DNA from 4 places in the Streptomyces sp. NPDC020898 genome. Region 2 is predicted to be linked to each of the others. Evidence: riboswitches for the same ligand, from Rfam matches in the RefSeq annotation. Region 2 holds a riboswitch; each other region holds the start of a gene.

Region 1 (7,792 bases), on a different contig from region 2:
ACCACCACACGCCGATCGGCTCGATGGCGGACCTGGACGCTGCGACCCTGGAGGACGCGCGAGCGTTCTTCCGTACGTACTACGCGCCCAACAACGCGGTCCTGTCGGTCGTCGGTGACATCGACCCCGAGGAGACGCTCGCCTGGGTCGAGAAGTACTTCGGATCGATCGCCGGGCACGACGGCAAGCCCGCGCCGCGCTCCGGCGCCCTCCCCGACGTCATCGGCGAGGAACTGCGCGAGGTCGTCGTGGAAGAGGTCCCCGCGCGCGCGTTGATGGCTGCCTACCGGCTTCCCGAGGACGGCACGCGTGCGTGCGACGCGGCAGACCTGGCGCTCACCGTCCTCGGCGGCGGCGAGTCCTCCCGCCTCTACAACCGGCTCGTACGGCGGGACCGTACGGCGGTGGCGGCCGGGTTCGGCCTGCTGCGGCTGGCCGGAGCGCCCTCCCTGGGGTGGCTGGACGTGAAGACCTCCGGCGACGTCGAGGTGCCGGTCATCGAGGCGGCCGTCGACGAGGAGCTCGCCCGGTTCGCCGCGGAGGGCCCCACGGACGAGGAAATGGAGCGCGCCCAGGCCCAGTTGGAGCGCGAGTGGCTGGACCGGCTCGGCACGGTCGCGGGCCGCGCCGACGAACTGTGCCGTTTCGCGGTGCTGTTCGGCGACCCGCAGCTCGCCCTGACCGCCGTACAACGCGTGCTCGACATCACGGCTGAGGAGGTCCAGCAGGCCGCCAAGGCCCGGCTGCGCCCCGACAACCGCGCGGTGCTCGTCTACGAGCCCCTGACCGCCGACACCGACGAGAACACTGCCACCGACACCGACGAGGAGGCTGGCAAGTGACCGGGCTCGCCACGATGGAGTTCCACCCCCAGCCGCAGGCGGGCGAAGCCAGGCCCTGGGCCTTCCCGGCGCCCGAGCGCGGCACGCTCGGCAACGGCCTGACCGTCCTGCGCTGCCACCGCCCCGGCCAGCAGGTCGTGGCCGTCGAGGTGCTCGTCGACGCCCCCCTGGAGGCCGAGCCGGCCGGTATCGACGGGGTGGCCACGATCATGGCCCGGGCCTTCTCCGAAGGCACCGACAAGCACTCCGCGGAGGAGTTCGCCGCCGAACTGGAGCGCTGCGGCGCCACCCTCGACGCGCACGCCGACCACCCCGGCGTGCGCCTCAGCCTCGAAGTCCCCGTGTCCCGGCTCCCCAAGGCGCTCGGTCTGCTGGCCGACGCCCTCAGGGCTCCCGCGTTCGCGGACAGCGAGGTCGAGCGACTGGTGCGCAACCGGCTCGACGAGATCCCGCACGAGATGGCCAACCCCTCCCGCCGTTCCGCCAAGGAGCTCTACAAGGAGCTGTTCCCGGCGGCCGCGCGCATGTCACGCCCGCGCCAGGGCACCGAGGAGACGGTCGCGAAGATCGACTCCGTGGCCGTACGCGCCTTCTACGACAGGCACGTCCGCCCCGCCACGGCCACCGCCGTGGTCGTCGGTGACCTCACCGGTATCGACCTGGACGCGCTGCTCGGGGAGACCCTGGGGGCCTGGACCGGCTCGACGGCCGAACCGCGGCCCGTGCCGCCGGTGACCGCCGACGACACCGGCCGGGTCGTCATCGTGGACCGCCCGGGCGCCGTGCAGACCCAGCTGCTCATCGGCCGCGTCGGCGCCGACCGGCACGACCGTGTCTGGGCCGCCCAGGTCCTCGGCACGTACTGCCTCGGCGGCACCCTCACCTCCCGCCTGGACCGCGTCCTGCGCGAGGAAAAGGGCTACACCTACGGTGTACGGGCGTTCGGCCAGGTACTGCGCTCGGCTCCGGACGGGTCGGGCGCCTCGATGCTCGCCATCAGCGGCTCTTTCGACACCCCGAACACCGGCCCTGCCCTGGACGACCTCTGGAAGGTGCTGCGCACGCTCGCCGCCGAGGGACTCACCGACGCGGAGCGCGATGTCGCGGTGCAGAACCTGGTGGGGGTGGCCCCGCTCAAGTACGAGACCGCGGCGGCCGTCGCGAGCACCCTGGCCGACCAGGTCGAGCAGCACCTGCCCGACGACTACCAGGCGACGCTGTACCGGCAGCTCGCCGCGACCGGCACCGTGGAGGCCACCGCGGCGGCCGTGAACGCCTTCCCGGTGGACCGGCTGGTGACGGTCCTCGTCGGGGACGCGGCGACGATCGAGGAGCCCGTCCGGGCCCTCGGTATCGGCGAAGTGAGCGTCGTATCCGCCGAGTAGCGGTACCGGCGTAAACGACAGGGGCCCGGTGACGGAAGCGTCACGGGGCCCCTCTTTGTCCATATTGATGAGCAAGTTGCCCGTATTGATGGAGAGGTTGATGGTCTGCACTGTGGCATGCGCGACAAAACCCGTGATCCGTTTGTCGATTGAAAGAGGTCCCGCTTAGCGTCTGTCCGTCTGTCCGTAAGGCACTGCGCCGCAGCCGCGGCACCGGGCAGTCATCGCCGAGTCCCCGTACGGCGCGAGCCAGGGGAGCCGGGGACCCACCTTGTGAAGTCCCTGGGGTGAATCGGACGCCCGCGCGTGCAGCGAGGGGGTCCGTAGGAGACCTTCCTGCTCCGAACCCGTCAGCTAACCCGGTAGGCGAGAAGGAAGGAAAGGACCAGCCACTACATGGCGTTCACCCGCGCCACCGGGAAGCACCGTCGTCCCAGCCGCCCCAGCCTTGTCTCCCGTACGACCGCCCGCGCGGCCGGCGTCGCGGCTCTCGCCACCACAGGCGTCGTCGGCAGCCTCGCCGCCCCGGCGCTCGCTGCGGAGTCCGCCGTCGAGCAGACCGGCCTCACCCCGGTGATCTCCATCGGTGACTCGCTGGCCGACGAGATCGACGCCCAGGCCGCCGCCCAGGAGCAGGCCGCCGAGAAGGCCGCCGCGGAGAAGCGGGCCGTGGCCGCCGCGAAGAAGGAGGCGGAGGAGCGGGTCAAGGAGGCACGTGAGGCTGAGGCCCGCGCCGCCCGCGAGGCCGAGCGCAAGCGCCTCAACACCTATGTCTCCCCGATCTCCGGCTCGTACATCTCCACGGGCTACAAGACGGGCGGCGCCGTCTGGTCCTCGGGCAGCCACACCGGCGTCGACTTCCACGCGGCGTCCGGTACTACCGTCCACGCGGTGGGCTCCGGCACCGTCGTCGAGGCCGGCTGGGGTGGGGCCTACGGCAACAACATCGTGATCAAGATGAACGACGGTACATACACCCAGTACGGTCACCTGTCGTCCGTCAACGTCTCCGTCGGCCAGGCGGTCACCCCGGGCCAGCAGATAGGCCTCTCCGGGGCCACCGGCAACGTCACCGGTGCGCATCTCCACTTCGAGGCCCGCACCACCGCGGAGTACGGCTCGGACATCAACCCCGTCGCCTACCTCCGCTCGCACGGCGTGAACGTCTGACGACCGCTCGCACCGCTTGTCGTGGCCCCGGCTCCCTGAGCCGGGGCTTTCGGCGTTTCGGAGGGCCGTGTGTCCAAAAAATATCCATGGATTCCGGCCTGCCATCGGAAATTCCGGTTCTCTGCAATAGAGTCACTGAACACACGTCAATCATCGACGTTTCACGGGGATTAAAGCGGAGGTCGGACATGCGTATTCCGGCGCACTCGGTATGCACGGCGATCCGGGACGACATCGTCGCCGGTGTCTACGAGCGCGGCAGCCGGCTCACCGAGGAACTGCTCGCGCGCCGGTACGGCGTCTCGCGCGTCCCCGTCCGCGAGGCCCTGCGCACGCTGGAGGCCGAGGGCTTCGTGGTGACCCGGCGGCACGCGGGCGCGTGCGTCGCGGAACCCACCGAGCAGGAGGCCTCCGACCTGCTGGAGATGCGCATGCTCCTGGAGCCGCTGGGCGCCGCCCGAGCGGCCCAGCGACGCACCGAGGCCCACCTGAAAGTGCTGCGCGGCCTGGTCAGGCTGGGGCAGGAGCGGGCCAGAAGGGGCAACAGTGAGGATCTGCGCTCCCTGGGGGGCTGGTTCCACGAGACGCTCGCCCAATCGTCCGGCAGTCACGCCCTGACCTCGACGCTCACCCAGCTGCGGCACAAGATCGCCTGGATGTACGCGGTGGAGGCACCGGCCAGCCCTGTCGAGTCCTGGGCGGAGCACGGGGCGATCGTGGACGCGGTGGCGCGCGGCGACAGTGAGCGGGCCCGGGCGGTCACGGCGCTGCACACCGAGCGGGCGACCGCCGTGCACCGACTGCGCTTTCCGGGCAGCGGAGACCGTGCCGATCGTGTGAGGACTTCGCAACATCCCGTAAACATGACGGGCCTGCGGCATTAACACTGGCGCCGTATACAAAGAGGGTGGAATTCGCGGGGGATTAATTTTGCTGCCCGTAAACGGGAAATGCGAAGGGCTCGCTCGGAATTCCGGGCGAGCCCTTCGTGTGTGCGGATGGTGTCTTTGAAGCGAGGGCCGTCGCCGGCCCCGATAATTCCTCAGACCGTCTCGGGAAGTTCCTCGAGTCCCTCGGCCACCAGCTTCGCCAGACGGTCGAGCGCGATGTCGGCGCCCTCCGCCTCGGAGGCGAGGACGATCTCCTCGCCACCCTGGGCGCCCAGCCCGAGGACCGCCAGCATGGAGGCCGCGTTGACGGGGTTGCCGTCGGCCTTGGCGATCGTCATGGGGACGCCGGCGGCCGTGGCCGCACGGACGAAGATGGAGGCGGGGCGGGCGTGGAGGCCCTCCGCCCAGCCGACGTTGACGCGGCGCTCAGCCATGTGATGCTGCCCTTCAGTGTCTCAGGGTTGTCTAGACCATTGTTCCATAGCGTGAAGCGTGCCGGGAAGCAGGTGAGAACCTGTCCCGGAACCGCGTTCGAACCCCGGCCTGGGCCCGACTTCGGTCCCCCACAGACTGCCTCGCGACGTTGTCGTATGCGAGCCGTACTCTGGGGCGCATGCAGAACTCGTCGGACCGGCACGAGTACCCCGCCCACTGGGAGGCGGACGTCGTGCTGCGTGACGGCGGCACCGCCCGTATCCGGCCCATCACGGCGGACGACGCCGACCGGCTGGTCAGTTTCTACGAGCAGGTGTCGGACGAGTCGAAGTACTACCGCTTCTTCGCGCCCTATCCGCGCCTGTCCGCAAAGGACGTCCACCGCTTCACCCACCACGACTTCGTGGACCGGGTGGGGCTCGCGGCCACGGTCGGCGGCGAGTTCATCGCCACCGTACGCTATGACCGCATTGATGCCGACGGCCTGCCCGCCTCCGGTCCGGCCGACGAGGCCGAGGTCGCTTTCCTGGTGCAGGACGCTCACCAGGGCCGGGGCGTCGCCTCCGCCCTCCTCGAACACATCGGGGCCGTCGCCCGCGAGCGTGACATCCGCCGCTTCGCCGCCGAGGTGCTCCCCGCCAACAGCAAGATGATCAAGGTGTTCACGGACGCCGGGTACACCCAGAAGCGCAGCTTCGAGGACGGCGTCGTCCGCCTGGAGTTCGACCTGGAGCCCACCGACCGCTCACTTGCCGTCCAGCGCGCGCGGGAACAGCGGGCCGAGGCGCGCTCCGTACGCAGGCTGCTCGTCCCGGGCTCCGTCGCCGTCATCGGAGTCGGCCGCGCCCCCGGCGGCGTCGGCCGCAGCGTCCTCGACCACATCAGGGACGCCGGTTTCACCGGTGACCTGCACGCGGTGAACAGCGCGTTCCCGGCGGAACAGAAGGACGTCGACGGAGTACCGGCCCACCGATCGGTGCGTGACATCGCGGGCCCCGTCGATCTCGCCGTCGTCGCCGTCCCGGCCGCGTCCGTTCCCGAAGTGGTCACCGAGTGCGGTGAACACGGCGTCCAGGGGCTCGTCGTGGTTTCCGCCGGATACGCGGAGAGCGGCCCCGAGGGACGGGAACGGCAACGCGAACTCGTGCGGCACGCGCGCACGTACGGGATGCGCATCATCGGCCCCAACGCCTTCGGCGTCATCAACACGGCGAAGGACGTCCGGCTGAACGCGTCGCTGGCGCCCGAGATGCCGCGGCCCGGACGGATCGGGCTGTTCGCGCAGTCGGGGGCCATCGGTATCGCCCTGCTGTCCCGGCTGGACCGGCGCGGGGGAGGCGTCACCGGGGTCACCGGTGTGTCGACCTTCGTCTCCTCCGGCAACCGGGCCGACGTGTCCGGCAACGACGTACTTCAGTACTGGTACGACGACCCGGACACCGATGTCGTCCTCATGTACCTCGAATCCATCGGCAACCCGCGCAAGTTCACCCGCCTCGCCCGACGCACGGCGGCGGCGAAGCCGCTCGTGGTCGTGCAGGGAGCGCGGCACGGCGGCGCCGCTCCACAGGGGCATGCCGTACGGGCCACGCGGTTGCCGCACGCGACGGTGTCCGCGCTGCTGCGGCAGGCCGGGGTGATCCGGGTGGACACGATCACCGAACTGGTCGACGCCGGGCTGCTGCTGGCCCGGCAGCCACTGCCCGCCGGGCCCCGGGTGGCGATCCTGGGGAACTCGGAGTCGCTGGGACTGCTGACGTACGACGCGTGCCTCTCCGAAGGGCTGCGGCCGTTGCCGCCGCTGGACCTGACCACCGGGGCGTCACCCGAGGACTTCCACCGGGCGTTGTCCCAGGCGTTGGCGGACGAGACGTGCGATGCGGTGGTCGTCACCGCGATCCCCACGGTGGGGGAGGGTACCCCCCGGGACGCCGCGTTGGCCGATGCCCTGAGGTCGGCCGCGGCGGAGGTTCCCGGGAAACCGGTGCTGGTGGTGCATGTGGAGCTCGGGGGACTGGCAGAGGCACTCTCGGCCGCCGCGAGCACCGCCCCACAGGCAGGTTCGACGGCACCGGGCGCTGTCGGCGGCGCCCACCCGCCCCGCAGGGCGGAACGCCTGCCCGCGGTGGTGGGGGAACGCCCGTCCACCGGGGTCGGTCCTCCCGAAGAGGCGCGCCTCATCCCCGCCTACCCCGCCGCCGAGCGCGCTGTCCGTGCCCTCGCCGAAGCCGTGAAGTACGCGCAGTGGCGCCGGGAGGCCGCCGAGCCCGGCAAGGTGCCCGAGCATGAGGACATCGACGAGAAGGGGGCCGCCGAACTGATCGGCGGACTCCTCGCGCGCGGACAGGGGCTCACCCTGGGCACGGACGAGACGTGCGAACTGCTCGGGATGTACGGCATCCCGGTGCGCGGGGTGCTGCCCGCCCCGGACCCCGACGGCGCCGTGGCCGCCGCGCGGACCATCGGCTACCCCGTCGCTCTCAAGGCCACCGCCCCGCACCTGCGACACCGGGCCGACCTGGGCGGCGTACGCCTGGATCTCGCGGACGAGGAGCAACTGCGGCGGGCGTACGCCGAATTGACCGGCCTCTTCGGGACGCCGGAGGAGGTACGGCCCGTGGTGCAGGGGATGGCACCGCGGGGTGTCGACACCGTCGTACGGGCGGTCATCGACCCGGCGGCCGGAGCGGTGCTCTCCTTCGGGCTCGCCGGGCCCGCCTCGCAGCTCCTCGGGGACACGGCGCACCGCCTGATACCGGTCACGGACCGCGACGCGACCTCACTGATCCGCTCGATCCGGACGGCGCCGCTCCTGTTCGGCTGGCGCGGCTCGGCGCCGGTCGACACCGCGGCGCTGGAGGAACTGCTGCTGAGGGTGTCGCGGCTCGTCGACGATCACCCCGAGGTCATCGCCGTGTCCCTGGAGCCGGTGGTCGTCGCGCAGAGCGGCCTGAGCGTGCTCGGGGCGTCGGTGCGACTGGCGCCGCCGCCCGCCCGTGGCGACCTGGGTCCCAGGACACTTCCTGTGTACTGAGCGGTGCCTCGCAGTCAGTGGGCCCCCGTAGGATGG
Region 2 (7,792 bases):
TCCGGTACGCGGCCGAGGCCGATCTCACCCACCTGGGCAAGCTCCTCGGGCGCCGTTCACCGGCGCTGCGCCGCCTGCGGTCCGCCGTGCGCTGGTACGCGCCGACCGGTCAGGCCAAGGGCTGGCGGCTGTGGATCGAGGGGTGGGCGGTGTCCCTGCGGGACCCCGCGCTGCGGGAGGTCGCCGGCGATCTGGACCGGCGCTGGAAGGCCGCGATCACCGAGGTCATCGCGGAGGGCGTGGCCGCGGGCGAGTTCCAGTGCCCCGACCCCACGGGCACGGCGCTGCGGCTCACGGCGCTGCTGGACGGGCTGGCCGTCCAGATGACGGCGTACGACGGGGTGTCGCGGGCGCGGGCGGAGCAGTGGGTGGACGCGGCGCTGGCTGGTGAACTGGGGCTTCAGCGCGCGGCGTTGACCTCCGGCGGGTGAGTCGGTGTGGGCCGGCGAGTCGGTGTGGGCGCCGGTCCTGGGGGCTGCCGCCCCCAGACCCCCGCTTCGGCCTGAACGGCCTCGTCCTCAAACGCCGGACAGGCTGAGGTTGCCCGCCCGGCGCTGAAAACCAAAAGAGCTCACGCGACCCAGTCGATGCGGCTCTTGATGTCGTCCGGCGAGAGATGCCCCTTCGCCGTCACCTCATCCCCCGACGACTCCCCCCGCAGCCTCCGTCCGATCCACGGAACCAGGTACTGGCGGGCCCAGTGGACGTCGTCGCGACGGATCTCCAAGGTGCCTCGGGGAGGCAGCGGCGGCCAGGGCTGGTCCGGGTCGGCCGGGATTTCGAGGCCGAGGACCTGGCCCGCGCGCAGGGCGACACGGGTGTGGCCCTCAGCGGAGAGGTGCAGTCGGTCGCCGTCCCAGGCCCGCCGGTCCTGGATGGTCTTCAGGGACCACAGGTCGAGCACGGGACAGCCGTACCGGTCGGCGATGGCCCGCAGATGTCCGTTGTACGTGGCGATCTTGCCGCGCATGTGCTTCAGCACCGGGACGTTGCGGGTGTCGAAGCCGGTCGTCACCATGACCGTGCCGACCGTCGAGGTGAGGTCGATCACCGCCCGCTCGAAGCGCTCGGCGACCTCGTCGGGGTCGCTGCCGGGCCGGATGATGTCGTTGCCGCCCGCGCAGAAGGAGATCAGGTCCGGCGCCTGCTCCTTCGCGCGCGGAAGCTGCTCGGCCACGATCTGGTCGAGCAGCCTCCCGCGTACAGCGAGGTTGGTGTAGTCGAAGTCGCCTTCGGAGCGCCGGTCCGCGAGCAGTACCGCGAACCGGTCGGCCCAGCCGACGAACGCCCCGTCGGGGCCGGGGTCGCCGACGCCTTCGGTGAAACTGTCCCCCACCGCCACGTACGACCCGATCACTGCTCTGCCGTCATTCTTCGAATCGTCTGCCACATCGGCCCATCATTCCCCTTCCGATGTGAGCTACGCGACCGTAGGAAAGGGTTGACTCGCGGTGAGATAAGCCACTCGTCAAGTATTGGTCAACCCGGAATACCGGGCGCGCACAGCTCATGGACCCTGAAGTCGCTGATCCGGAAGTGGCTCCACGTCGTACGGAAGGCGAAGTGCCCACTCGTGTACGGGTCCGGGTCGGTGTAGTCGAACACGAGCCGCCCGTTGTTCCACCAGCGGACCGTCGAACCGGCCGAGACGATCCGCACCCGATGCGGCGCGTTCGGGACGAGCAGCGGCTCCGTGTAGTCGTAGATCAAGGGGCGTACGCCGGCCTCACCGACGTAACGGCGCAGCCTGGTCGTCGTGTTGGTGTTGGCTCCGTAGCCGACGTAGTACGTCTTGAGGTAGTCGTACTCCGCGAGGGCACCGCCCCGCGGGGTGGCGAAGAGGTCGTCAGGGGAGCGGACGTCGACCGCGTTCCAGAAGTTGTTCAGGTCGGAGACCCGGTCGTTCACCCCGCCCGCCGAGATCGGCGTGGCCGTGTACTCGATGACGTACGGGCCTTGGAAACCGCGCTTGAACCAGACGGTCGCGCCGCTGGGTACGTCGATCTCCAGGGCGCCCCGGGCCGCCGTGACGCTGCCGCCGTCCTGGAGTTCCACGGCCCACTGGCCGAGACCGTGCCGGAAGTCGTCGCGGGCTATCAGGCGTCCGCGCGTGGCGGCACTGGCACTCGCGGCCGGGACGAGTGCGGTGAGCGCCGCGCCCGCGGCCAGGACTCCGAAAGCTCTGCGGGTGGTCGTCACGAGGCGGCTCCTTGAGGGGAAAGCGCTTACACGGTGCGGGAGTTCACTATCGCACCCGCACCCACACAGGCACCGACCGCACCGAAGGCCGGACCCGGGGATCGGGTCCGGCCTTCGGCGGGAGTTCTCGCGGAGGGTGGGCGTCAGCCGACGGCCACGCCCTGCGAGCGGAGGTACGCGACCGGGTCCACGTCGGAGCCGTAGTCCGGGGTGGTGCGGATCTCGAAGTGCAGGTGCGGTCCGGTCACGTTGCCGGTGGCACCGGAGAGGCCGACCTGCTGGCCCTCGGTCACGGTCTGGCCGGCCGAGACGGAGAGCTGGGAGAGGTGCGCGTACTGGGCGTAGTAGCCGTCGGCGAGCTTGATGACGACCTGGTTGCCGTACGCCCCGCCCCAGCCGGCGGAGACGACCGTGCCGGCGCCGACAGCCTTGAGGGAGGTGCCGGTCGGGACGACGAAGTCGACGCCCGTGTGGTAGCCGCTGGACCACATGCTGCCCGCCACGCGGTAGGCGGTACCGACGGCGGCATCGGCCACGGGGAGGGTGTAGCCGCTGGAGCTGCCGGTGTCGGCGGCCTCGGTCTGCGCCGAGGTCTCGGCGGCCGGCTTCGACTCCTCCGTCTGCGTGGACTTCGAGGAGGACCCCGAAGAAGACGACGAAGACGAGGAAGAGGGAGACGAAGACGGCGAGGTCGACGCGGCCTTCTTGCCGATGGTCAGCTTCAGACCGGGGTGGATCAGAGCCGGGTCGGCGCCGATCGCCGTGCGGTTGTCCGAGTAGAGCTTCTGCCAGCCACCGCTGACGCTCTGCTCCTGGGCGATCTTCGAGAGGTAGTCGCCGGCCTGGACCGCGTACGTCTTCACGCTCGCCTTCTTGGCGGCGGCCTTTTCCGACTTCGCGGAAACGGACTCGACCGTTACGGACGTGACCGCTCCCGAAAGGGACTGAACGGACTGGGTGCCGGCCTCCGCCGTGGCCGCGTGGGCGCCGGTGGCTCCCAGCAGCGGCAGGGCGAGAGCCGCTCCGCCGGTTCCGGCGACGGCTATCGAGCGAGTGAATCGCTGGGACTTCGGGCGGCGGTGCTTACCCTTCGCGGGCATGACGAATTCCTCTCCGTCGCCTGCGAGGTGAGCTGTCGGGTGCGGACTGGAGATGTCCGGCCACGCCTGAACGTGACTTAACCCCAAGCCTGTTCCAGAGACCGGAACAGGCGTTCTACCTGTGGGTCCCCCGCTCCTGCCGTGGTCGGGTGCTCGATGCGGGATCCGGGCGGCGGCAGGATTGGGCGTCCGTCCGGATTGGTGGCGAACGTAAGCGACCAAGACGCACGGAAACAAGCCTGAGGTTCCCTGTGTAAGGGTTTCCTGTGATCCTCCCCAGAATTACCGGTCACTGTCCGTCAATCCCGGATCTTTCCGCCCCTCGAACTCCCTTAAAACACGCCGAAATTACGTGAACATGACGGCGACAGACGGTCACGGATATGACGCTGCTCACTCGACCTATTCACAGCAACCTTTATTCCCAAGCGAGTTGGAATGAAGGCCCCATTAGCGGACAGAAGCATCAAAGGCGACGCAGTCGGAAAACTGCCGCATCAAGGTCGCCCTTCAGTCCGGTCCGCAGCCCACGGTGCAACAACACGGCACCCCGGTGGACTTCACCTGTTTCGCGGCATTCGTACGTACCTGTCGGGTCGAGTCCGCGCAGCCGCACCGCCGGAACCGGCTCCCCGTGGTGCTGCGCCTGGAGCCAGGCGAGGACGACCGTCTCGTCCCCGAGCACGTACTGCACCGCGCTCAGGCCACCGGCCGGCCGGCGCAGCCGGTAGAGGTCCCCGCGCTGCACCACGGGCCGGATCTCCTTGTACAGGCCCACCCACTCCCCGGCCTCGGCGAGCTCCTCCTCCGTCCACTTCGCGAGGTCGCCGCCGACGCCGAGCACCCCGGCCATCGCACTCACGAACCGGAAACGCAGCGAGCTGACCCGGCCGTTGAGCTGGGTGTTCGGGCTGTCCGTGACCCAGGCGGCCATCACCCGCGCCGGGTGGATCTGACTGAACCCCTCCTGGATGGCGAGCCGGTCCAGCGGGTCGGTGTTGTCGGAGGTCCACACCTGGTCCGTACGGGCGAGGACACCGAGGTCGATCCGGCCGCCGCCGCCCGAGCAGGACTCGAAGGCGACGTTCGGATGCGCCGCCCGCAACCGGTCCAGCAGGGCGTACAGCCCGTGTACGTGGTCGACCCACAGGCGCTGCGGGTAGTCCTCGCCGGGCCAGCCCGCGTCGGTGAAGCAGCGGTTGAAGTCCCACTTCACGTAGTCGACCGGGGCGCTGGAGAGAAGCGCGTCGAGCTGCTCCCAGAGGTACTGCCGGACATCCTCACGCGCGAGGTTCAGTACGAGTTGATTGCGGAACTCCGTCCGCTTTCGTCCCGGTTGGAACTGTACCCAGTCGGGGTGCGCGCGGTAGAGGTCGCTGTCCGGGTTGACCATCTCGGGCTCGACCCAGATGCCGAACCGCATCCCCAGGGCGTGCACATACTCGGCGAGCGTCCCCAGGCCCGCCGGGAAGCGGTCCGGGTTGGGCGTCCAGTCGCCGAGGCCGGCCCGGTCGCTGGTGCGGGCCCCGAACCAGCCGTCGTCCACGACGAACAGCTCGACGCCCATCGCGGCGGCCCGCCGGGCCAGCGTGCCCTGCTGCTCCTCGGAGATGTCGAACTCCGTGGCCTCCCAGGAGTTGTAGAGCACGGGCCGGTCCCGGTCCGCGTCCGGAATGACGAACGCGCGCTGGTACGCGTGCCACGCGCGGCTCGCCCCGCCGTGACCGGAGTCGGTCCACAGCCCCGCGAAGACGGGCGTGCTGAAGGACTCGCCCGCCGCCAGCCGCAGCAGACCCGAGTCGTCGTATCCGGCACCGCCGGTGATCTGCACGCGGGCGTCGGGCAGCTGGGCGACGGCGATCCGCCACGACCCCGACCAGCCAAGCGCGCACGCGTACACCTCGCCGTGCTCCTCGGTCGCGTCGGTGTCGAGCGCCACCCAGGGCAGATGCTGGTGCCCGGTGTGACCGCGCCGGCTGCCGATGACCTTCTCACCGTAGGTGAGGTCAGAGCGCACCAGCCGGGACTCGGCCGCCCAGCGCCCGTGCAACTGGGAGAGGCGCCAGCCCTCGCGCTCGGGGAGCGTCCAGGTGGCGGAGTCCGCGCGGAGCAGCTCCAGCGGGCCGCCGGTCCCGTCGGGCACGTCGTGGGTGAGGGTCGCCCAGCGCTCCACCACGTCATGGCGCATCCGGTAGTGGAGCGTGATCGCCAGCCCCGCGTCACGGAACCGCAGCCGCAGTTCGCCGCCCTCCGCCTCCTCGTACGCCTCGAACCGCCATTCGGTGCCCCGGCGCTCGTCGGTCCGCACGGACAGCGCGGGCCGTACGAAGCGGGGGCCGCCCTCGACCGGGTACTCCTCGTGGCCGTCGAGCGGGGACTCGAAGGGCCAGTAGTCCGGCAGCGGACGGACCGCGAGCGCCTCCGCGTCGGCGAGGGCGATCCGCGGGCCCCAGTGCAGGTGCAGCAGCTCGTCGTCCTCGGTCAGATGGACGGCGTAACTGCTCGTGGGTCCCGAGAGAAGCCACGTACGACCGGTTCCGGCGATTTCCAGCATCATGTCCCCACAGATCCGAACAGGCACGCTCACGTCTCAACATCATCAAGGGCCACAGGCCCGACGGCAACGCCTGTGGAAAACTCCTTGGCCTATCCAGGCATGTCGTATCGTCGAAGCGCGCCCGTCGACGAGCAGCGTCCGCGGGGCGGTGTGGGAGGGAGCCCTCGTGACGCAGCAGGTCCCGTCGACCGAGCCCGAGCTGGGCGGCGTACGAAACTTCCGTGATGTGGGCGGCCTGCCGACCGTTGACGGGCGGCGCGTGGCGCCCGGACGGCTGTTCCGCAGCGGTCATCTCGCCCACGCGACCGACGAGGACGCGGCGTTTCTCGGCTCACTCGGACTGCACACGATCTTCGACTTCCGCAACGCGGCGGACATCAAGCTGGAGGGGCCGGACGTCGAGCTGCCGGGGGTGCGCAACCTGAACATCCCGCTGTCCGACCCGGCGCACGGCGCGGAGTTCTGGAAGATGGTCCGCGACGGCGATCTCGACGAACTGCGCAGCCTCCTGTCCGACGGCAAGGGCGAGCAGCGGATGATCAACTCCTACCGCGAGATCGTCCGGGACCGCACGGCCGAGCACTCACTGATGATCCAAGCGCTCGCCGAGGACAGCGTCCCGGCTCTGATGCACTGCGCGGCCGGCAAGGACCGCGCGGGCCTGTCCATCGCGGTGACACTTCTCGCGGTAGGGGTGGAGCGCGACGCCATCGTCGCCGACTACATGGAGTCGAACGCGCAGCACCGCCGCTACAAGGTGCGCCGCAACGGCTCAGCGGCCCGGGCCTACAGTCCTGAGGTCCTGGAACTGCTCAACCCGCTCTTCGGTACCCGCCCCGAGTATCTGACGGCGGCCATGGAAACGGTCGAGGAGACCTGGGGCAGCGTCGACGGCTATCTGGCACAAGGGCTGGGTGTCACCCCGGAGGTACGGGAGCGGCTGCGCGAGCGGTTCCTCGACTGAGCCGGCCGGCTCGCCACCACTTCCGCCACTACTTCTTCGCCCCCACCTCGAACAGCAGGTAGATGAAGGCGGCGAAGACGTGCCCGACCGCGATGTAGATGATCAGCCGGACCCACAGGGCCCGGGGGAACTTCTCTTCCATGTCCCTCATGGCGTCACTCCAGTGGTGGGGCCCGTGGTCGGGCCGAGGCAGAGGGCAGCGGTGGGGCTCTGCAGCAGGGTGTGGACGAAGAGCAGGTCGGTCCCGCTACGGACGTCGGCGGCGAGCCGGTGCGGGGTCAGCGAGTCGAAGTGCGCGCTGTCCCCCGGTGCGAGGACGTGGGCGGTGTCCCCGAGGCGCAGCCGCAGCCGTCCTTCGAGGACGTACAGCCACTCCTCGCCGGGGTGGACGCGCACGATGTCGCCCTGCGCCCCGTACGGCACATGGACGCGAAGGGCCTGCATTCCGCGCCCCGACGCCCCGGCCTGCCAGTACGACCAGCCGCCGGCAGGCGTCGGCTCCATGTCGGCGGCGCGCACGACCGCGTCCCGGTCGGCGACGGTCTCACCGAGCAGTTCGGAAACTGTCGTACCGTAAATTCGAGCGAGTCCGAGCAGCATCGGCAGTGAAGGCTGGCGCTGCCCGGTCTCCAGGCGCGAGAGATGAGCGGGCGACAGCCCGGCGGCCCGCGCGGCGGCCTCCAGGGTCAGGGAGGCGCGGCGGCGCAGCGCGCGGAGCTGCGGTGCGACGGCGGGCAGGTCCTCGACCGGCCCGGACGCCGGCCCAGGTTCGGGAAGGCTCATGCCCTCCATTCAGCCGCAGCCTTGCCTCCGGGGCAAATTCCTTGCCTCAGAGGCAAAAGCCGCGGGTCTCACCGGCCCCGCCCCTACCTGTTGGCGACCGCCTGCTTGACCAGCGTCTTCCCGAAGTCCCACATCAGCCCGTTCCCACCGTGCGCGTCGTCCATCACCGCGGTGAAGGCGTCGACGAAC
Region 3 (7,792 bases), on a different contig from region 2:
AGAGCGCGAACGAGGTGCGCCGCCTCGCACGCGCCCAGGAGCGCGAACTGCGCAACTGGCTCTACAAACCGGAGGGCACCGGCAAGGACGAGGCCGACGAACCCACCACCCTGGCCGAGGCGGTGCGGCGCAGCGCGGCCGAGGTCGAGGACAAGCACGGCGTCCCCATAGAGGTCGTGGTCGTCGGCGACTGCCCGCTCGACGACAGAACCGGCGCACAGATGCAGGCCGCGCGGGAAGCAATGGTGAACGCCGCCAAGTACGGTGGCGAGGGCGGTGCGGTGCAGGTCTACGCCGAGGTCGAGGGCAGGACGGTTTTCGTGTCCGTCCGGGACCGCGGACCCGGCTTCGACCTCGACTCCATACCCGCCGACCGCATGGGCGTCCGAGAATCGATCATCGGCCGCATGGAGCGCAACGGCGGTACGGCGCGACTGCGCGCGGTACCGGACGGCGGCACGGAGGTCGAGCTGGAGATGGAGAGGGCGGAGAGTACGTCATGAGTGACGCGCACGGGGAGAGCAGGCCGGCATCCGAGTCGGCCGAGCCGGCAGGAACCACTGAACCTGCCCGGTCCGCAGAGCCAGTGGGCGGCGGCAGCGGCGATGCGGACGGGCGGCGGGTGCGTGTCGTTCTCGTCGACGACCACCGTATGTTCCGTACGGGCGTACAGGCCGAGATCGGGCAGACCGAGCGGACCGGCGTCGAGGTGGTCGGCGAGGCCGCCGACGTCGACCAGGCGGTCACCGTCATCACCGCCACCCGGCCCGAGGTGGTCCTTCTCGACGTGCATCTGCCGGGCGGCGGCGGTGTTGAAGTACTGCGCCGCTGCGCCCCGTTGATGGGCGACCCTGAGCAGCCGGTCCGCTTCCTGGCGCTGTCCGTCTCGGACGCGGCGGAGGACGTCATCGGCGTGATCCGGGGCGGTGCGCGCGGATACGTCACGAAGACGATCACCGGCGCGGACCTCGTCGACTCCGTCTTCCGCGTCCAGGACGGCGACGCGGTGTTCTCGCCGCGCCTCGCCGGGTTCGTACTGGACGCGTTCGCGTCCACGGACGCCCCGCCGGTGGACGAGGACCTCGACCGTCTCACCCAGCGGGAACGGGAGGTGCTGCGGCTGATCGCCCGGGGCTATGCGTACAAGGAGATCGCCAAGCAGCTCTTCATCTCCGTGAAGACGGTGGAGTCGCATGTGTCGGCGGTCCTCAGGAAGCTCCAGCTGTCGAACCGGCACGAGCTGACGAGGTGGGCCACGGCACGGCGGCTCGTCTAGGGGCAGGGCGCCTCGTAGGTCAGGAGGGACCCGGGGGCACCGCGCGGCCGCTCACACCACCCTCGTGGCCCCCGCGAACGGCATCTCGTCCAGAGGTGCCACTCGTACCGGTGCCGAGGGGTTCGGGGCGTGGATCATCTGTCCGCGGCCTACGTAGAGGCCCACGTGACTGATGCCCGAGTAGAAGAACACCAGGTCGCCGGGGAGGAGTTCGGACCGTGAGACCCGCTGGCCGGCGTTGATCTGGGCGTAGGTCGTGCGGGGCAGGGAGATGCCGGCGGAGCGGTACGCGGCCTGCATGAGGCCCGAGCAGTCGAAGGCGTCCGGGCCGGTCGCGCCCCACACATAGGGGCTCCCGAGCTTCTGGTAGGCGTACGAAACGGCCTCCGCCGCACGCGAGTTGGGCGCCCCGGCGACTCCGGCTGCCCCAGCTGCCGCGGTGGCGTCAGCGACTCCGGCTGCCCCGAGCCCGTCCCGCGCACCCCCCGACGACCGGGAGGCATGCCCGCCGCCCCAGCTTCCGTCGTCCGCCGCGAGCCGGGCGCGTTCCTCCGAGCTGAGGCGGGACAGCAGTTGGCGGGCCTCGCCCAGTTTTCCGGTGACCGTCTTCTTGTGGCGGTTCAGCTCGGCCTGGCGGGACTTGAGGGAGGTCAGTTCGACGTGGGCCGCCCCGCGCAGCTGCTCGATCTCCCGCAGTTGCTTGCGTACGTGGGCCACGTCCGACGACTGTCTGCTGCCCGCCCGTTCGGCGAACGCGGCCCCGTCCAGGTAGCGGTCGGGGTCGTCGGAGAGGGCGAGTTGCAGCGCGGGGTCGAGACCGCCGGAGCGGTACTGCGCCGCGGCCATCGAACCCAGCGCCTCCCGGGCCGAGTTGAGCCCCTCCTCCTTGCGCGCCGCCTCGTCGCGCAGGTTCTCCAGCCTCCGTTCCGCCCGCTCGGCCCTCTCCTTCGAGCCGTTGTACTTCTCGGTGGCGACCTCCGCCTCCTCGTACAGCTTGTTCACCTTGGCCTCGACCTGCGCCGCGGTCAGCTGTGGATCGGCGTATCCGATGCCGTCGAAGCCGGTCGCCGTCGCCGCGCCCGCGAGGGCGATCGTCGCGGCGGTGCGGGCCGTACTGCCGTTGAGCGAGCGCTGTCGGGGCTTGCGGTGCGCTGCCACCGGGGCGTCACGTCCTTTCGTACGACCGCCGGGAAGCGGACCCCAGGAGGGCGGTCGCGCGTCCGGCGGCGGCTCGCACAGGGGGAGCGGTCCGCCGCCGGACTTTCTCGGCGGTGGTGTCCGACTGCCGCCCCTGGCCCGGGCGGCGGTGGGGAGCCGGGCACCTGGTGGAGGACGCTAAACCTGAGTGTGTCGTGGGGGTAACGCCATGTGCGGAACTGGCGTGAGCCGATCGCCGGGTGACCGTATGCGACCGTGATCGCGGTCCGCCGCCGCCGACTTCACGCAGTCGACTGACCGATGCGGCGCTTCCGGGACACGCGACGGTGACACAGTGCTATGGGGTGCATATATGCGAGATCCCGGAGCACCCCATGCCCGGCCCGGTGTCAGGTCGTGCGGGCGCCTCTGATTAGGCTCCGGGCCATGGACGTACTCATCCATCTCTTCGTCGGCCTGCACATCATCGGCATCGCCTCGCTCCTGGGCGGGTTTCTCACCCAGCTGAAGGCGATGGGGCAGGGCACGGCCCGCTTCGTGCCGGCGATGCTGCACGGCGCGTTCACCATGCTGGTCACCGGTGTCGCCCTGGTGGGCCTCAATCAGGCCGACGACCAGCCGGTCGACAACGTCAAGATCGGCGTGAAGCTGGCCCTGCTGATCGTGATCCTCGGCCTCGTCTATGTGCAGCGCGACGAGGAGACCGTGGACAAGCGTCTGTTCGGTCTGGTGGGCCTGTTCACCACAGCGAACATCTTCATTGCCGTGCTCTGGACCTGACCCGACCTGACCGAACCCTCAGGCGGGGCGCACCACGCTGTGGATCGCCGACTCGCCGTCGTAGAAGATCGATTCCTCACGGACGTACGTGCCCGGCTTCGGCGCGTGGATCATCATGCCGTTGCCGATGTAGAGGCCGACGTGGCTGATGTCGTCGTAGAAGAAGACCAGGTCACCGGGTTGGATGTCGGAGAGTGAGACCGTCGTGCCCGCGTTCACCTGGTCGTAGGTGGTGCGCGGGAGGTCGACTCCGGCAGCCTTCCAGACGGCCTGGGTGAGGCCCGAGCAGTCGTACGAGTCCGGGCCGGTCGCGCCCCAGACGTACGGCTTGCCGATCTGTGCGCGTGCGAAGGTGAGGGCCTTGTCGGCCTTGGCGGCGTACGAGGAGTCGGTGACCGTCGGCGTCGACGTGTCCGGGGTGCTGCCGCCCGTCGGCTGCTGGGCCGCCGCGGCTGCCGCCGCTGCGGCCTCCTGCTGGCGTTGCTGCTCCGCCGCCTGCTGCTGGCGGACGAGCTCCTGCGCCTGACGGCGGGCCTCCGTCTGCTTCTCCCGCTCGATCGCCGCGAGGCGCAGCTTCTCCTCGGCGGTGAGGCGGGAGAGCAGCTGACGGGCCTGGGCGAGCTTCGTCTGGACGGCGGTCTTGGTCGTCTGGAGGTCGTCCTGGGCCTCCGTGAGCGATTCGAGGCTCGCGGTGGCTTCCTGGCGCATCCGCGTCGTCTCGGCCTGCTGGGTGACGTAGTCGTCGACCGAGCCCTTCTGGCGGGCGGTCAGGCGGTCCATCAGCTGGTTCTGGTCGAAGTAGTCCTGCGGGTCGTCCGCGAGCAGGAACGTCGCCGTGTCGGGGGCGGCGGACCCGGTGCGGTACTGGGCCGCGGCGAACGAACCCAGCTCCTCACGCGCGTCGTTGAGCTTCTGCGTGCGCTGGGCCACGTCGTCCATCAGGGTGTCGACGCGCTTGCGCTGCTTGGACGTCTTCTCCTTGGCGCCGTTGTACTTGTCGGTGGCCGACTCCGCCTGGCGGTAGAGGTCGCCGATCTTCGCCTCGACCTCCTCCATGCTCGGCTGGTCGTCGGCCGAGGGTGCCGGGGGTGTCGTGGGCTCCGTGGGCGCGGCGGTGGCGGTCTGGGACAGCAGGGCCACGGAGGTCAGTGCCGCCGTGGCGAGGGCGGGGGTCCGTATGCCTGCTACGCGCGTTCCTGCAGGACGCGACTTGCGGTGCGACGACGCCAAGGGAGGCGACTCCTTCCATGTTCCGCCTACCGGGTTAGCTGTCGGGTTCGGGCGGGTGATTCGGAAGGGTTGCCCTACGGTCCTTGCCCTGGACGGCAGTCGGACCGATTCACCCCAGGTTTTCGGTGGGTCCCCGGCTCCTGCCGCACAGGGCGGCACGATCGGACTCGGCGGAGGCCGCGCGGCCCGGCGACGTTCGCCGGTGGGGTTCGAGCGGCCTTAGGGCACGCTAACCAACTGGTGTGGCTCCTGTGAAGGTTGATGACCGCTATGTCCGATACGTTTTTGTGACCTTAGGTTTAAACGTGGATTCGTGAAACCGATCCGGAATGATTTCTGGCGAATTGTTCGGATCTGTGAGTGTGCACGGGTAGCTCCGGTAGATCCTCGCCCTCCATGTTTCCGGGGGCGGGGCGGGTTGTCAGTGGGGGCGCCTAGACTCGGAGAGCGATGAGCAGCCTCTTTGATGACAGCTTCCTGGCGGACCTCCGGGGCCCTCGCGCCCATGAGGAGGAGCCCCCGCCGCCGCCCGAGGACGAGCACGTGCCGGAGCCCGTTCCGGACGATCTGTTCGGCGGGAAGTTCGACGCGCCGCCGGACCGGGACGCGTACTACCGCGACGGTGCCCCGCGCCCCGCGGTGGACCCGGCCGCGCTCCTGGACGGGCTGAACGAGAACCAGCGCGCGGCCGTCGTGCACGCCCACACCCCCTTGCTCATCGTGGCGGGCGCCGGCTCCGGCAAGACGCGTGTGCTCACGCACCGCATCGCGTATCTGCTCGGCGAGCGGGGCGTCCACCCCGGCCAGATCCTCGCGATCACCTTCACCAACAAGGCCGCCGGTGAGATGAAGGAGCGCGTCGAGCACCTCGTCGGCCCGCGCGCGAACGCGATGTGGGTGATGACGTTCCACAGTGCGTGCGTGCGCATCCTGCGGCGCGAGAGCAAGCGGCTCGGCTTCACGTCGTCCTTCTCGATCTACGACGCGGCCGACAGCAAGCGACTGATGGCGCTCGTCTGCCGCGACCTGGACCTGGACCCGAAGCGCTTCCCGCCCAAGTCCTTCAGCGCCAAGATCTCCAACCTGAAGAACGAGCTGATCGACGAGGAGGACTTCGCCGCCCAGGCGAGCGACGGTTTCGAGAAGACCCTCGCCCAGGCCTACGCGATGTACCAGTCGCGGCTGCGTGAGGCCAACGCGCTCGACTTCGACGACTTGATCATGACGACGGTCAACCTGCTGCGCGCCTTCCCGGACGTCGCCGAGCACTACCGCCGCCGCTTCCGCCACGTCCTCGTCGACGAGTACCAGGACACCAACCACGCCCAGTACGCGCTCGTACGGGAGCTCGTGGGCACCGCCGAGCACCCGGTGGACGTACCGCCCGCCGAGCACGACCTGGGCCCCGCCGAACTGTGTGTCGTGGGTGACGCCGACCAGTCGATCTACGCCTTCCGGGGTGCGACGATCCGCAACATCCTCCAGTTCGAGGAGGACTACGCGGACGCGACGACGATCCTGCTCGAACAGAACTACCGTTCCACGCAGACGATTCTGAGCGCGGCCAACGCGGTCATCGAGCGCAACGAGTCCCGCCGCCCCAAGAACCTGTGGACCAACGCGGGCGCGGGCGCGCGCATCACCGGCTATGTCGCCGACACGGAGCACGACGAGGCGCAGTTCGTCGCCGAGGAGATAGACCGACTGACGGACGCGGGCGACGCGAAGGCCGGCGATGTCGCCGTCTTCTACCGGACGAACGCCCAGTCCCGTGTCTTCGAGGAGATCTTCATCCGCGTCGGCCTGCCCTACAAGGTCGTCGGCGGCGTCCGCTTCTACGAGCGCAAGGAGGTCCGGGACGTCCTGGCCTACCTGCGCGTCCTCGCCAACCCGGAGGACTCGGTGCCGCTGCGCCGCATCCTCAACGTGCCCAAGCGCGGCATCGGCGACCGCGCGGAGGCGATGATCGACGCGCTCTCCCAGCGCGAGAAGATCAGCTTCGCGCAGGCGCTGAAGCGCGTGGACGAGGCGTACGGCATGGCGTCGCGGTCGACCAACGCGGTCAAGCGGTTCAACGCGCTGATGGAGGACCTGAGGACGATCGTGGAGTCGGGCGCGGGCCCGGCGACCGTCCTGGAAGCGGTACTCGAACGCACGGGCTACCTCGCCGAGTTGCAGGCGTCGACCGACCCGCAGGACGAGACCCGGATCGAGAACCTCCAGGAACTCGCCGCCGTGGCCCTGGAGTTCGAGCAGGAGTCCGGAGCGGCTGCCGAGACGGCCGAGGGGTCCCCGCAGCCCGCGGAGGGCGAAGCCCCGGCCCCGGTCGGCCTCCCCGCCTTCCTGGAGAGGGTCGCCCTGGTCGCCGACTCCGACCAGATCCCCGACGAGGACGACGACGGCTCCGGCGTCATCACCCTGATGACCCTCCACACCGCCAAGGGCCTTGAGTTCCCCGTGGTGTTCCTCACCGGCATGGAGGACGGCGTCTTCCCGCACATGCGCGCCCTCGGCCAGGTGAAGGAGCTGGAGGAGGAACGGCGGCTCGCGTACGTCGGCATCACGCGCGCGCGTGAACGGCTGTATCTGACGCGGTCGGCGCTGCGCAGCGCGTGGGGGCAGCCCTCGTACAACCCGCCCTCGCGTTTCCTGGAGGAGATCCCGGCGGCGCATCTGGAGTGGAAGCGCACGGGGGCGATGGCTCCGGCGACGTCCTCCGGCCCGGTCTCCGGGGTGGCGTCCTCGCTGTCGTCCTCGCGCTCGCGTTCCGCGGCCTCGGGTGCGTCCGGCTTCGCCACGCGGCGGGGCGGCGTCGAGAAGCCGGTCGTCGCACTGGCGGTGGGGGACCGGGTCACGCACGACCAGTTCGGTCTGGGGACCGTGGTGGGAGTGAAGGGCACGGGCTCGAACGCGGAGGCGACGGTCGACTTCGGCGAGGAGAAGCCGAAGCGGTTGCTGTTGCGGTACGCGCCTGTGGAGAAGCTTTAGCGCTCCGCTGGGTGCGCAGGTTATTCGCCTGCGGGCCGGTGGGGGGCTTGTCGCGCAGTTCCCCGCGCCCCTAAGGGGGCGCGGCTGCCGGTTACGTCGGGTCCAGGTCGTGGCTGCGGAGCCACGGGAGGGGGTCGATCGCGGAGCCGCCGGCGGGGCGTACTTCGAAGTGCAGGTGCGGGCCGGTCGAGTTGCCGGAGTTGCCGGAGTACGCGATGGGGTCGCCGGCCTTCACCGTCGTACCGGACGGGACCTGGTAGCTGGAGAGGTGGCAGTACCACGTCTCCGTGCCGTCCTTGTCGGTCACGATCATCATGTTGCCGTACGCGCTGTTCCACTGCGTCCGGACGGTGCCGTCGG
Region 4 (7,792 bases), on a different contig from region 2:
CCGGTTTTGAGACGACCGTGAATCTGATCGGCAACGGCGTCCACGCCCTCCTCACCCACCCCGAGCAGCGCGCCCGCCTCCAGGCGTCTCTCGCCGCCAAGGAGTCCGCCCTTCTCGAAACGGGCATCGAGGAACTCCTCCGCTTTGACGGCCCCGTGGAGCTGGCCACCTGGCGCTTCGCCACCCGTCCGCTCAGTCTCGGCGGGCAGGACATCGCGGCCGGTGATCCCGTGCTCGTCGTCCTCGCCGCCGCCGACCGGGACCCGGAGCGGTTCGCCGATCCCGACGTTCTCGATCTCACCCGCCGGGACAACCAGCACCTCGGGTACGGCCACGGCATCCACTACTGTCTCGGCGCCCCGCTCGCCCGCCTGGAGGGGCAGGCAGCCCTCGGCACCCTCCTCACCCGTCTCCCTGACCTGCAACTCGCCGCAGACCCCACCGAGTTGAGATGGCGGGGCGGCCTCATCATGCGTGGACTGCGCACCCTGCCCGTCGAGTTCACGCCAGTTCGCGAATCCGGGCATACCCAGCCAGTGGTGACGTAGAAGGTCACGGAATGGTGACGCTCCGTCAACAATGTGATCTTCACGTGATCTGCGCGGCATTAACTTGTGATGAGTGATCGTCTGCCGATACGTTCACGCACTAGTGCGGCGCCCTGCGGTGTCCATCGACACCTGTCGTTGCCCGTCATCGCCCGTCGCACTGGCCCCCGCTGTCTCGTGAAAGGCCACCGCATGCTCTCCGGGAACGGTCGTCACCGTCGCCCCCGTCAGGCCCCGGCTCTGCTGGTCGCGGCCGGCGTGGCAGGCTCCGCCATCGCCATTCCGCTGCTCGGCGCCACCGGCGCGAGCGCGGCCAGCGGTACCACGTGGGACCGGGTCGCGGAGTGCGAGAGTGGCGGCTCCTGGAGCGCCGACGACGGCAACGGGTTCTACGGCGGCTTGCAGCTGACCCAGATGGACTGGGAGGAGTACGGCGGCCTCACCTACGCCCCGAGTGCCGACCAGGCCAGCCGTTCGCAGCAGATCGCCGTCGCCGAGAAGGTGCTCGCCGACAAGGGGGCCGGGGTCTGGGAGGCCTGCGCGCTGCTGTCCGGGCTCGGCAAGGACACCGGCTCGGCCGACGTCGACACCGGCGTGGCCGGCGACGGCACCAGCACCAGCAGCGGCAGCGGTATCGGCTCCAGCACGGGCGTGGACGCCGGTGTGAGCGAGGGCGGCACCTCCTCCTCGGCTTCGACGCCGCCCTTGACGCCGAAGTCGACGCCGACGTCACCCACGCCCTCGACGTCGCCCTCGACCGACTCCGCCGAATCCGCCGACTCCGAGTCCTCCACCGGTTCCTCGCCGTCTCCCGTGCCGTCCGTCGCGGCGACGACCGACTCCGTCGAGTCGTCCACCCCGCTGTCGCCGTCGCCTTCCCCCTCGTTGCCCGGTACCGGCGACTCGCAGGAAGGGGACAGTTTCCTCACGGACACGGCAAAGAGTGCAGAACAGGGCAACTCCGGGCAGAGCGCCGAAAACGGGACCGGTCGTCATCGTGGCGACACCGAGGGCTCGTACACCGTCCGTGCCGGCGACACCCTTTGCGACATCGCCGACTCCCTTGGCCTTGAGGGTGGATGGTCCGAGCTCTACCTCGAGAACGAGCATGCCCTCGGCACTGACCCGGACCTTATCCTCCCCGGTCAGACCCTTGCGGTAGGTAGCGAACCGGGGCAAAAGTAACCGGAGTTCACGTCACACTTCGTGCTGAATGTCCGTTATAAATGCAGTGAGAGATAGGTCTCAGAAGCCCTGATCGTCTTTGTATTTCAGGGGATCACCTGTTTACGGTCGTGATCGCTCGCCACCGCGGGCCCCGCCGGTCGCAACGCCGAATCCTGCCAACGGCCGTCCGGGAACAGTCGTCGCTATCAAGCGCCGTAGGCAGGAGCGGGGGACCCAAGGTAGGTGCCGCACCGGGCAGTTGACCGGAGCGGCTTGGGGTTAAGTCGTACGTCCAGGACTCGGACGTACGGCCGGGCAACTCAACCGGCCCGAACCCGACAGCTCACCTCGCAGGCGTCGGTGAGGGGATCACGCATGCTGTTTTCCGGTAAGGGCAAGCACCGCCGTCCGTCCAAGGCCACCCGTGTCGTCGCCATCGCCGGTGTGACCGGTGCGGCCGTCGCCGCTCCGCTCCTGGCGGCCGGCTCCGCCTCCGCCGCCACCTCCGCCGAGTGGGACACGGTCGCCCAGTGCGAGTCGGGCGGCAACTGGTCCATCAACACCGGCAACGGCTACTACGGCGGTCTCCAGTTCTCCGCCTCCACCTGGGCCGCGTACGGCGGCTCGTCGTACGCCTCCACCGCCGACCAGGCCTCCAAGTCCCAGCAGATAGAAATCGCCGAGAAGGTCCTCGCGGGCCAGGGCAAGGGTGCCTGGCCGGTCTGCGGCGTGGGCCTGTCCGGCGCCGCCTACGACGGCGGTTCGAGCAGCGACGCGGGTACGAGCGACAACTCGTCCAGCGGTGCCGGCAGCTCCGACAGCTCCAGCGAGGCCACCACGCGTTCCTCCGGCGATCAGTCGGCCTCCCGTTCGCAGGAGCGGCCCGCCGCGAAGAAGACCGTCACCACCCCGACCGGCAAGAAGGTCGAGAAGGGCGACGGCGAGTACAAGGTCGTCACCGGTGACACCCTCAGCGAGATCGCCGAGGCGCACGACGTCGAGGGCGGCTGGACGAAGCTCTTCCAGCTGAACAAGGACATCGTCGACGACGCCGACGTCATCTACCCGGGCCAGCAGCTGCACCTCAGCTGACCCCGGTCACCTGCGGGCCGGGTCTTCCCCCAAATCCCAGTCGGCTCGAAGGTGAACCACAGCGCCCTCACATCCGTGGCTTCCATAGTGAAGACCTCGTGAGGGTCACCCCCGTCCCCCACGGGCTCCCCGCTCCGGTGCGTTCTCCCCCGTACGCACCGGGGCGGGGCTTTTTTGTGCCGCCTGCTGGCCCGTCTGTCGGCCCGTCCATTGCCCCGTTCATTGTTCCGCCTTTTGTTCAGGTGGGGAACAATGTTTACCCTCTGTTCTGTCCAGGGGGTGGCCGGCGGACCTGCCGATCCCCCTCGGGCGGTTAGGCTCATCCCGCGGGGCCCCAAAAAGTCCCGCGTACCCGCGTCACATCCCAGAAGGAGATGCTCGTGCCGTCCATCGACGTCGTCGTAGCCCGGGAAATCCTCGACTCGCGAGGCAACCCCACCGTCGAGGTCGAGGTCGGCCTCGATGACGGCAGCACCGGTCGTGCCGCTGTCCCGTCCGGCGCCTCCACCGGAGCCTTCGAGGCCATCGAGCTGCGCGACGGTGACCCCAACCGCTACCTCGGCAAGGGTGTCGAGAAGGCCGTCCTCGCCGTCATCGAGCAGATCGGCCCGGAGCTCGTCGGTTACGACGCCACCGAGCAGCGCCTGATCGACCAGGCGATGTTCGACCTGGACGCCACCGACAACAAGGGCTCCCTCGGCGCCAACGCCATCCTCGGCGTTTCCCTCGCCGTCGCCCACGCGGCGTCGGAGGCCAGCGACCTCCCCCTCTTCCGCTACCTCGGCGGCCCGAACGCGCACCTGCTGCCCGTTCCGATGATGAACATCCTGAACGGCGGCTCGCACGCCGACTCCAACGTGGACATCCAGGAGTTCATGATCGCCCCGATCGGCGCGGAGTCCTTCTCCGAGGCCCTGCGCTGGGGCGCCGAGATCTACCACACCCTCAAGAAGGTGCTGAAGACCAAGGGCCTGTCCACCGGTCTCGGCGACGAGGGCGGCTTCGCCCCGAACCTGGAGTCCAACCGCGCCGCGCTCGACCTCATCATCGAGGCCATCAAGCAGGCCGGTTACGTCCCCGGTGAGCAGATCGGCCTCGCGCTCGACGTCGCCGCGTCCGAGTTCTACAAGGACGGCAAGTACGAGTTCGAGGGCAAGTCCCGCACGGCCGCCGAGATGACCGAGTACTACGAGGAGCTCGTCTCCGCGTACCCGCTCATCTCCATCGAGGACCCGCTGTACGAGGACGACTGGGACGGCTGGAAGACCATCACCGACAAGCTGGGCGACAGGGTCCAGATCGTCGGCGACGACCTCTTCGTCACCAACCCGGAGCGCCTCGCCCGTGGCATCGAGGAGGGCTCGGCCAACGCCCTGCTCGTCAAGGTCAACCAGATCGGCTCGCTGACCGAGACGCTGGACGCCGTCGAGATGGCCCAGCGCAACGGCTTCAAGTGCATGATGTCCCACCGCTCCGGCGAGACCGAGGACGTCACCATCGCCGACCTCGCCGTCGCGGTGAACTGCGGCCAGATCAAGACCGGCGCCCCGGCCCGCTCGGACCGCGTCGCCAAGTACAACCAGCTGCTGCGCATCGAGGAGATCCTCGACGACGCCGCGGTGTACGCCGGTCGCTCGGCCTTCCCCCGCTTCAAGGGCTGAGCCTGCTGAGCCCGCAGAGCCTGTAACGGCTTGGGCAGCGTCGTACGTACGTCCCCGTACCCGGTCCCGTACCGTGTGCGGGGACGTACGCACGTGCGGCACGGACAAGCGCAGACGCTCGGGGAACGGGGAGGCGGGAGACATGGCCGTGAAGGACCGGGACCGGTTCTCCACCGCGACCAGGATCAAGCTGCTCGGGGAGCAGACCGCGGCCCGCGTCTACCGCTCCCAGACCAAGCGCCAGGCCCGCCGCTCCCGCCTGACCGGCCGGGCGGCCCTGCTCGCCCTGGTCCTCTGCTCGCTGATCGTGGCGCTCGCCTATCCCATAAGGCAGTACGTCTCCCAGCGCGCCGACATCGCCGACACGGCACGCGAACGCGACCGGGCCAGGCAGCGGGTCGAGCAGCTCCGCGACCTGAAGGCACGCTGGCAGGACGACGCGTACGCCGAGCAGCAGATCCGGCAGCGGCTGCACTATGTGATGCCGGGCGAGACCGGGTACATCGTGATCGACCCGGACGCGGCGAAGCAGTCGCACGCCGACCTGGGCGCGGCCGACCGCCCCTGGTACGCGAACGTCTGGGACGGCGTGGACAAGGCCGATCAGGCAGGCTGAGCCGGCGCCGACACCGACGCCGACGCCGCCGACCAGTGAACGTGAACGCGAACGTGAACGGAACAGAAAGACAGGTATGGAAACGCCTCCGCCGCCCACCCCGCGTACCGAGCCCACCGACGCGGACGTCGAGGCCTTCAAGCAGCAGCTGGGCCGCCCGCCGCGCGGGCTGCGCGCGATCGCTCACCGCTGCCCCTGCGGTCAGCCGGACGTCGTGGAGACGGCCCCGCGCCTGCCGGACGGCACGCCGTTCCCCACGACGTACTACCTGACGTGTCCGCGGGCCGCCTCCGCGATCGGCACGCTGGAGGCGAACGGCGTGATGAAGGAGATGACGGAACGGCTCGCGACCGACCCCGAGCTGGCCGCGTCCTATCGAGCCGCGCACGAGGACTACCTCGCCCGCCGCGACGCGATCGAGGTCCTGGAGGGCTTCCCGAGCGCGGGCGGCATGCCGGACCGCGTGAAGTGCCTGCACGTCCTGGTGGGCCACTCGCTGGCCGCGGGACCGGGTGTGAACCCGCTGGGCGACGAGGCGATCGCGATGCTGCCTCAGTGGTGGGCGAAGGGGCCGTGTGTGGTGGCGTCGACGCCTCCCGAGGGGGAGGGCTGGGAGGTCGACGCGAGCGAGTCCGGCTACTTCGCGTTCAAGCCCGTCGACTCGGCGGACTCGGCGACGACTGAAGGGGACGGCAAGTGACCCGCGTCGCCGCCATCGACTGCGGTACGAACTCGATCCGCCTCCTCGTCGCCGAAGCCGACCCGGAGACGGGCGAACTCGTCGACCTGGACCGCCGGATGACCATCGTCCGCCTCGGCCAGGGCGTCGACCGTACGGGGCGGCTGGCCCCCGAGGCCCTGGAGCGGACCTTCGCGGCCTGCCGTGAGTACGCCGCCGTCATCAAGGACCACGGCGCCGAGCGGTTGCGTTTCGTCGCCACGTCCGCCTCGAGGGACGCGGAGAACCGGGACGAGTTCGTACGGGGGGTGCTGGACATCCTCGGTGTCGAGCCCGAGGTCATCTCGGGCGACCAGGAGGCCGAGTTCTCCTTCACCGGCGCCACGAAGGAACTGACGGGTCGCGACGACCTCGCCAAGCCCTACCTGGTCGTGGACATCGGCGGCGGCTCGACCGAGTTCGTGGTCGGCGACGACCACGTGCGCGGGGCCCGGTCCGTGGACATCGGGTGCGTACGGATGACCGAGCGGCACCTCGTGCGGGACGGGGTGGTCGTGGACCCGCCGGGGGACGAGCAGATCGCTGCCATACGGGCCGACATCGAGGCCGCGTTGGACCTGGCGGAGCAGAGCGTCCCGCTGAGCGAGGCGCGCACGCTGGTCGGGCTCGCGGGGTCGGTCACGACGGTGTCGGCGATCGCGCAGAACCTTGCCGCGTACGACCCCGAGGCCATCCACCACTCCCGGGTCTCCTACGACCGCGTCCGCGAGATCACCGAGAGCCTTCTCCGGTCCACGCACGCCGAGCGCGCGGCGATTCCGTCGATGCATGCGGGGCGCGTCGACGTGATCGGTGCGGGGGCACTCGTACTGCTGTCGATCATGGAGCGGATCGGGGCGGCGGAGGTCGTCGTGAGCGAGCACGACATCCTTGATGGCATCGCCTGGTCGGTCGCGTAGGCCTCGGCTGAGCAGGTCGGACAACGTATGAGCGCACTTGAGGGGCTGTTTGCGGCCCCTCGGTGACGCCCCCTCGGGAAACTTCGTGAAGTTCTTCACAAGGAATTCGGTCCCGTTGGGCGAGGAACCGGCTCCCGGGGGCCTTTTCGGGGGCTCACCAGGGGTGGGAGCAGGTTCGGGGGAGTGTTCCGGCGGGGTTTCCGACGGGTGGAACGAGGGGCCGGTCCAGTCGCTCCGGAGAGCCGGAAGGGCAGTTCACGCGGCCTTGACAACGGGACGTAGGGGGTAGTGGTTCGCTCCCTGTGACCTCGTCCCTGGCGAGTGGGCCGCGCAGTGTAGCAGAGGTGGTGAAGAAGCTTGTGAAGGGGCGCACGAGCGACCCCCCTGGAGCGGGTGGATACTCGATGGCATGAGCACCACGGAGCGTCCCAGGATCCTCGTAGTAGGCGGTGGGTACGTAGGCCTGTACGCAGCTCGGCGCATTCTCAAGAAGATGCGCTACGGCGAGGCGACCGTCACGGTCGTCGACCCCCGGTCGTACATGACCTACCAGCCCTTCCTCCCCGAAACCGCCGCCGGCAGCATTTCGCCGCGCCACGTCGTCGTACCGCTGCGACGTGTGCTGCCCAAGGCGGAAGTTCTCACCGGTCGGGTCACCACCATCGACCAGGACCGCAAGGTCGCCACGATCGCCCCCCTCGTGGGTGAGGCGTACGAGCTGCCTTTCGACTACCTCGTCATCGCCATGGGCGCGGTCTCCCGCACCTTCCCGATCCCCGGCCTCGCCGAACAGGGCATCGGTATGAAGGGCATCGAGGAGGCCATCGGCCTGCGCAACCACGTCCTGGAGCAGCTGGACAAGGCTGAGTCCACGACCGACGAGGAGATCCGCCGCAAGGCGCTCACCTTCGTCTTCATCGGCGGTGGCTTCGCGGGCGCGGAGACCATCGGCGAGGTCGAGGACATGGCGCGCGACGCGGCGAAGTACTACCCCGGCGTGTCCCGCGAGGACATGCGGTTCGTTCTCGTCGACGCCGCCGACAAGATCCTTCCCGAGGTCGGCCCGAAGC

What was found. A riboswitch is a leader RNA that binds a small molecule or an ion and turns the genes downstream of it on or off. The one in region 2 is predicted to bind cyclic di-AMP.
Region 1: linked by a shared signal. The riboswitch ahead of ACH4TV_RS36185 (M23 family metallopeptidase) and the one ahead of ACH4TV_RS20195 (peptidoglycan DD-metalloendopeptidase family protein) in region 2 are both predicted to bind cyclic di-AMP.
Region 3: linked by a shared signal. The riboswitch ahead of ACH4TV_RS26115 (NlpC/P60 family protein) and the one ahead of ACH4TV_RS20195 (peptidoglycan DD-metalloendopeptidase family protein) in region 2 are both predicted to bind cyclic di-AMP.
Region 4: linked by a shared signal. The riboswitch ahead of ACH4TV_RS27095 (transglycosylase family protein) and the one ahead of ACH4TV_RS20195 (peptidoglycan DD-metalloendopeptidase family protein) in region 2 are both predicted to bind cyclic di-AMP.

The regions. Positions count from the first base shown of each region.
Region 1 is NZ_JBIRRV010000015.1:111,158-118,949, forward strand. Features, by position in the region: gene ACH4TV_RS36175 (M16 family metallopeptidase) at 1-842, shown strand, start outside; gene ACH4TV_RS36180 (M16 family metallopeptidase) at 839-2,227, shown strand; cyclic di-AMP (ydaO/yuaA leader) riboswitch at 2,443-2,610, shown strand; gene ACH4TV_RS36185 (M23 family metallopeptidase) at 2,624-3,397, shown strand; gene ACH4TV_RS36190 (GntR family transcriptional regulator) at 3,586-4,281, shown strand; gene ACH4TV_RS36195 (HPr family phosphocarrier protein) at 4,440-4,721, opposite strand; gene ACH4TV_RS36200 (GNAT family N-acetyltransferase) at 4,901-7,756, shown strand.
Region 2 is NZ_JBIRRV010000006.1:45,842-53,633, reverse strand. Features, by position in the region: gene ACH4TV_RS20210 (TetR/AcrR family transcriptional regulator) at 1-431, shown strand, start outside; gene ACH4TV_RS20205 (SGNH/GDSL hydrolase family protein) at 572-1,357, opposite strand; gene ACH4TV_RS20200 (DUF6250 domain-containing protein) at 1,480-2,199, opposite strand; gene ACH4TV_RS20195 (peptidoglycan DD-metalloendopeptidase family protein) at 2,343-3,299, opposite strand; cyclic di-AMP (ydaO/yuaA leader) riboswitch at 3,304-3,481, opposite strand; gene ACH4TV_RS20190 (alpha-galactosidase) at 3,766-5,853, opposite strand; gene ACH4TV_RS20185 (tyrosine-protein phosphatase) at 6,023-6,820, shown strand; gene ACH4TV_RS20180 (DUF6126 family protein) at 6,849-6,971, opposite strand; gene ACH4TV_RS20175 (helix-turn-helix domain-containing protein) at 6,968-7,603, opposite strand; gene ACH4TV_RS20170 (aspartate aminotransferase family protein) at 7,687-7,792, opposite strand, start outside.
Region 3 is NZ_JBIRRV010000008.1:270,576-278,367, forward strand. Features, by position in the region: gene ACH4TV_RS26095 (PspC domain-containing protein) at 1-503, shown strand, start outside; gene ACH4TV_RS26100 (LuxR C-terminal-related transcriptional regulator) at 500-1,276, shown strand; gene ACH4TV_RS26105 (NlpC/P60 family protein) at 1,328-2,434, opposite strand; gene ACH4TV_RS26110 (hypothetical protein) at 2,861-3,214, shown strand; gene ACH4TV_RS26115 (NlpC/P60 family protein) at 3,233-4,444, opposite strand; cyclic di-AMP (ydaO/yuaA leader) riboswitch at 4,453-4,627, opposite strand; gene pcrA (DNA helicase PcrA) at 4,895-7,432, shown strand; gene ACH4TV_RS26125 (M23 family metallopeptidase) at 7,524-7,792, opposite strand, start outside.
Region 4 is NZ_JBIRRV010000009.1:66,790-74,581, reverse strand. Features, by position in the region: gene ACH4TV_RS27105 (cytochrome P450) at 1-548, shown strand, start outside; gene ACH4TV_RS27100 (transglycosylase family protein) at 741-1,733, shown strand; cyclic di-AMP (ydaO/yuaA leader) riboswitch at 1,917-2,087, shown strand; gene ACH4TV_RS27095 (transglycosylase family protein) at 2,091-2,807, shown strand; gene eno (phosphopyruvate hydratase) at 3,188-4,468, shown strand; gene ACH4TV_RS27085 (septum formation initiator family protein) at 4,611-5,084, shown strand; gene ACH4TV_RS27080 (DUF501 domain-containing protein) at 5,161-5,784, shown strand; gene ACH4TV_RS27075 (exopolyphosphatase) at 5,781-6,722, shown strand; gene ACH4TV_RS27070 (NAD(P)/FAD-dependent oxidoreductase) at 7,132-7,792, shown strand, end outside.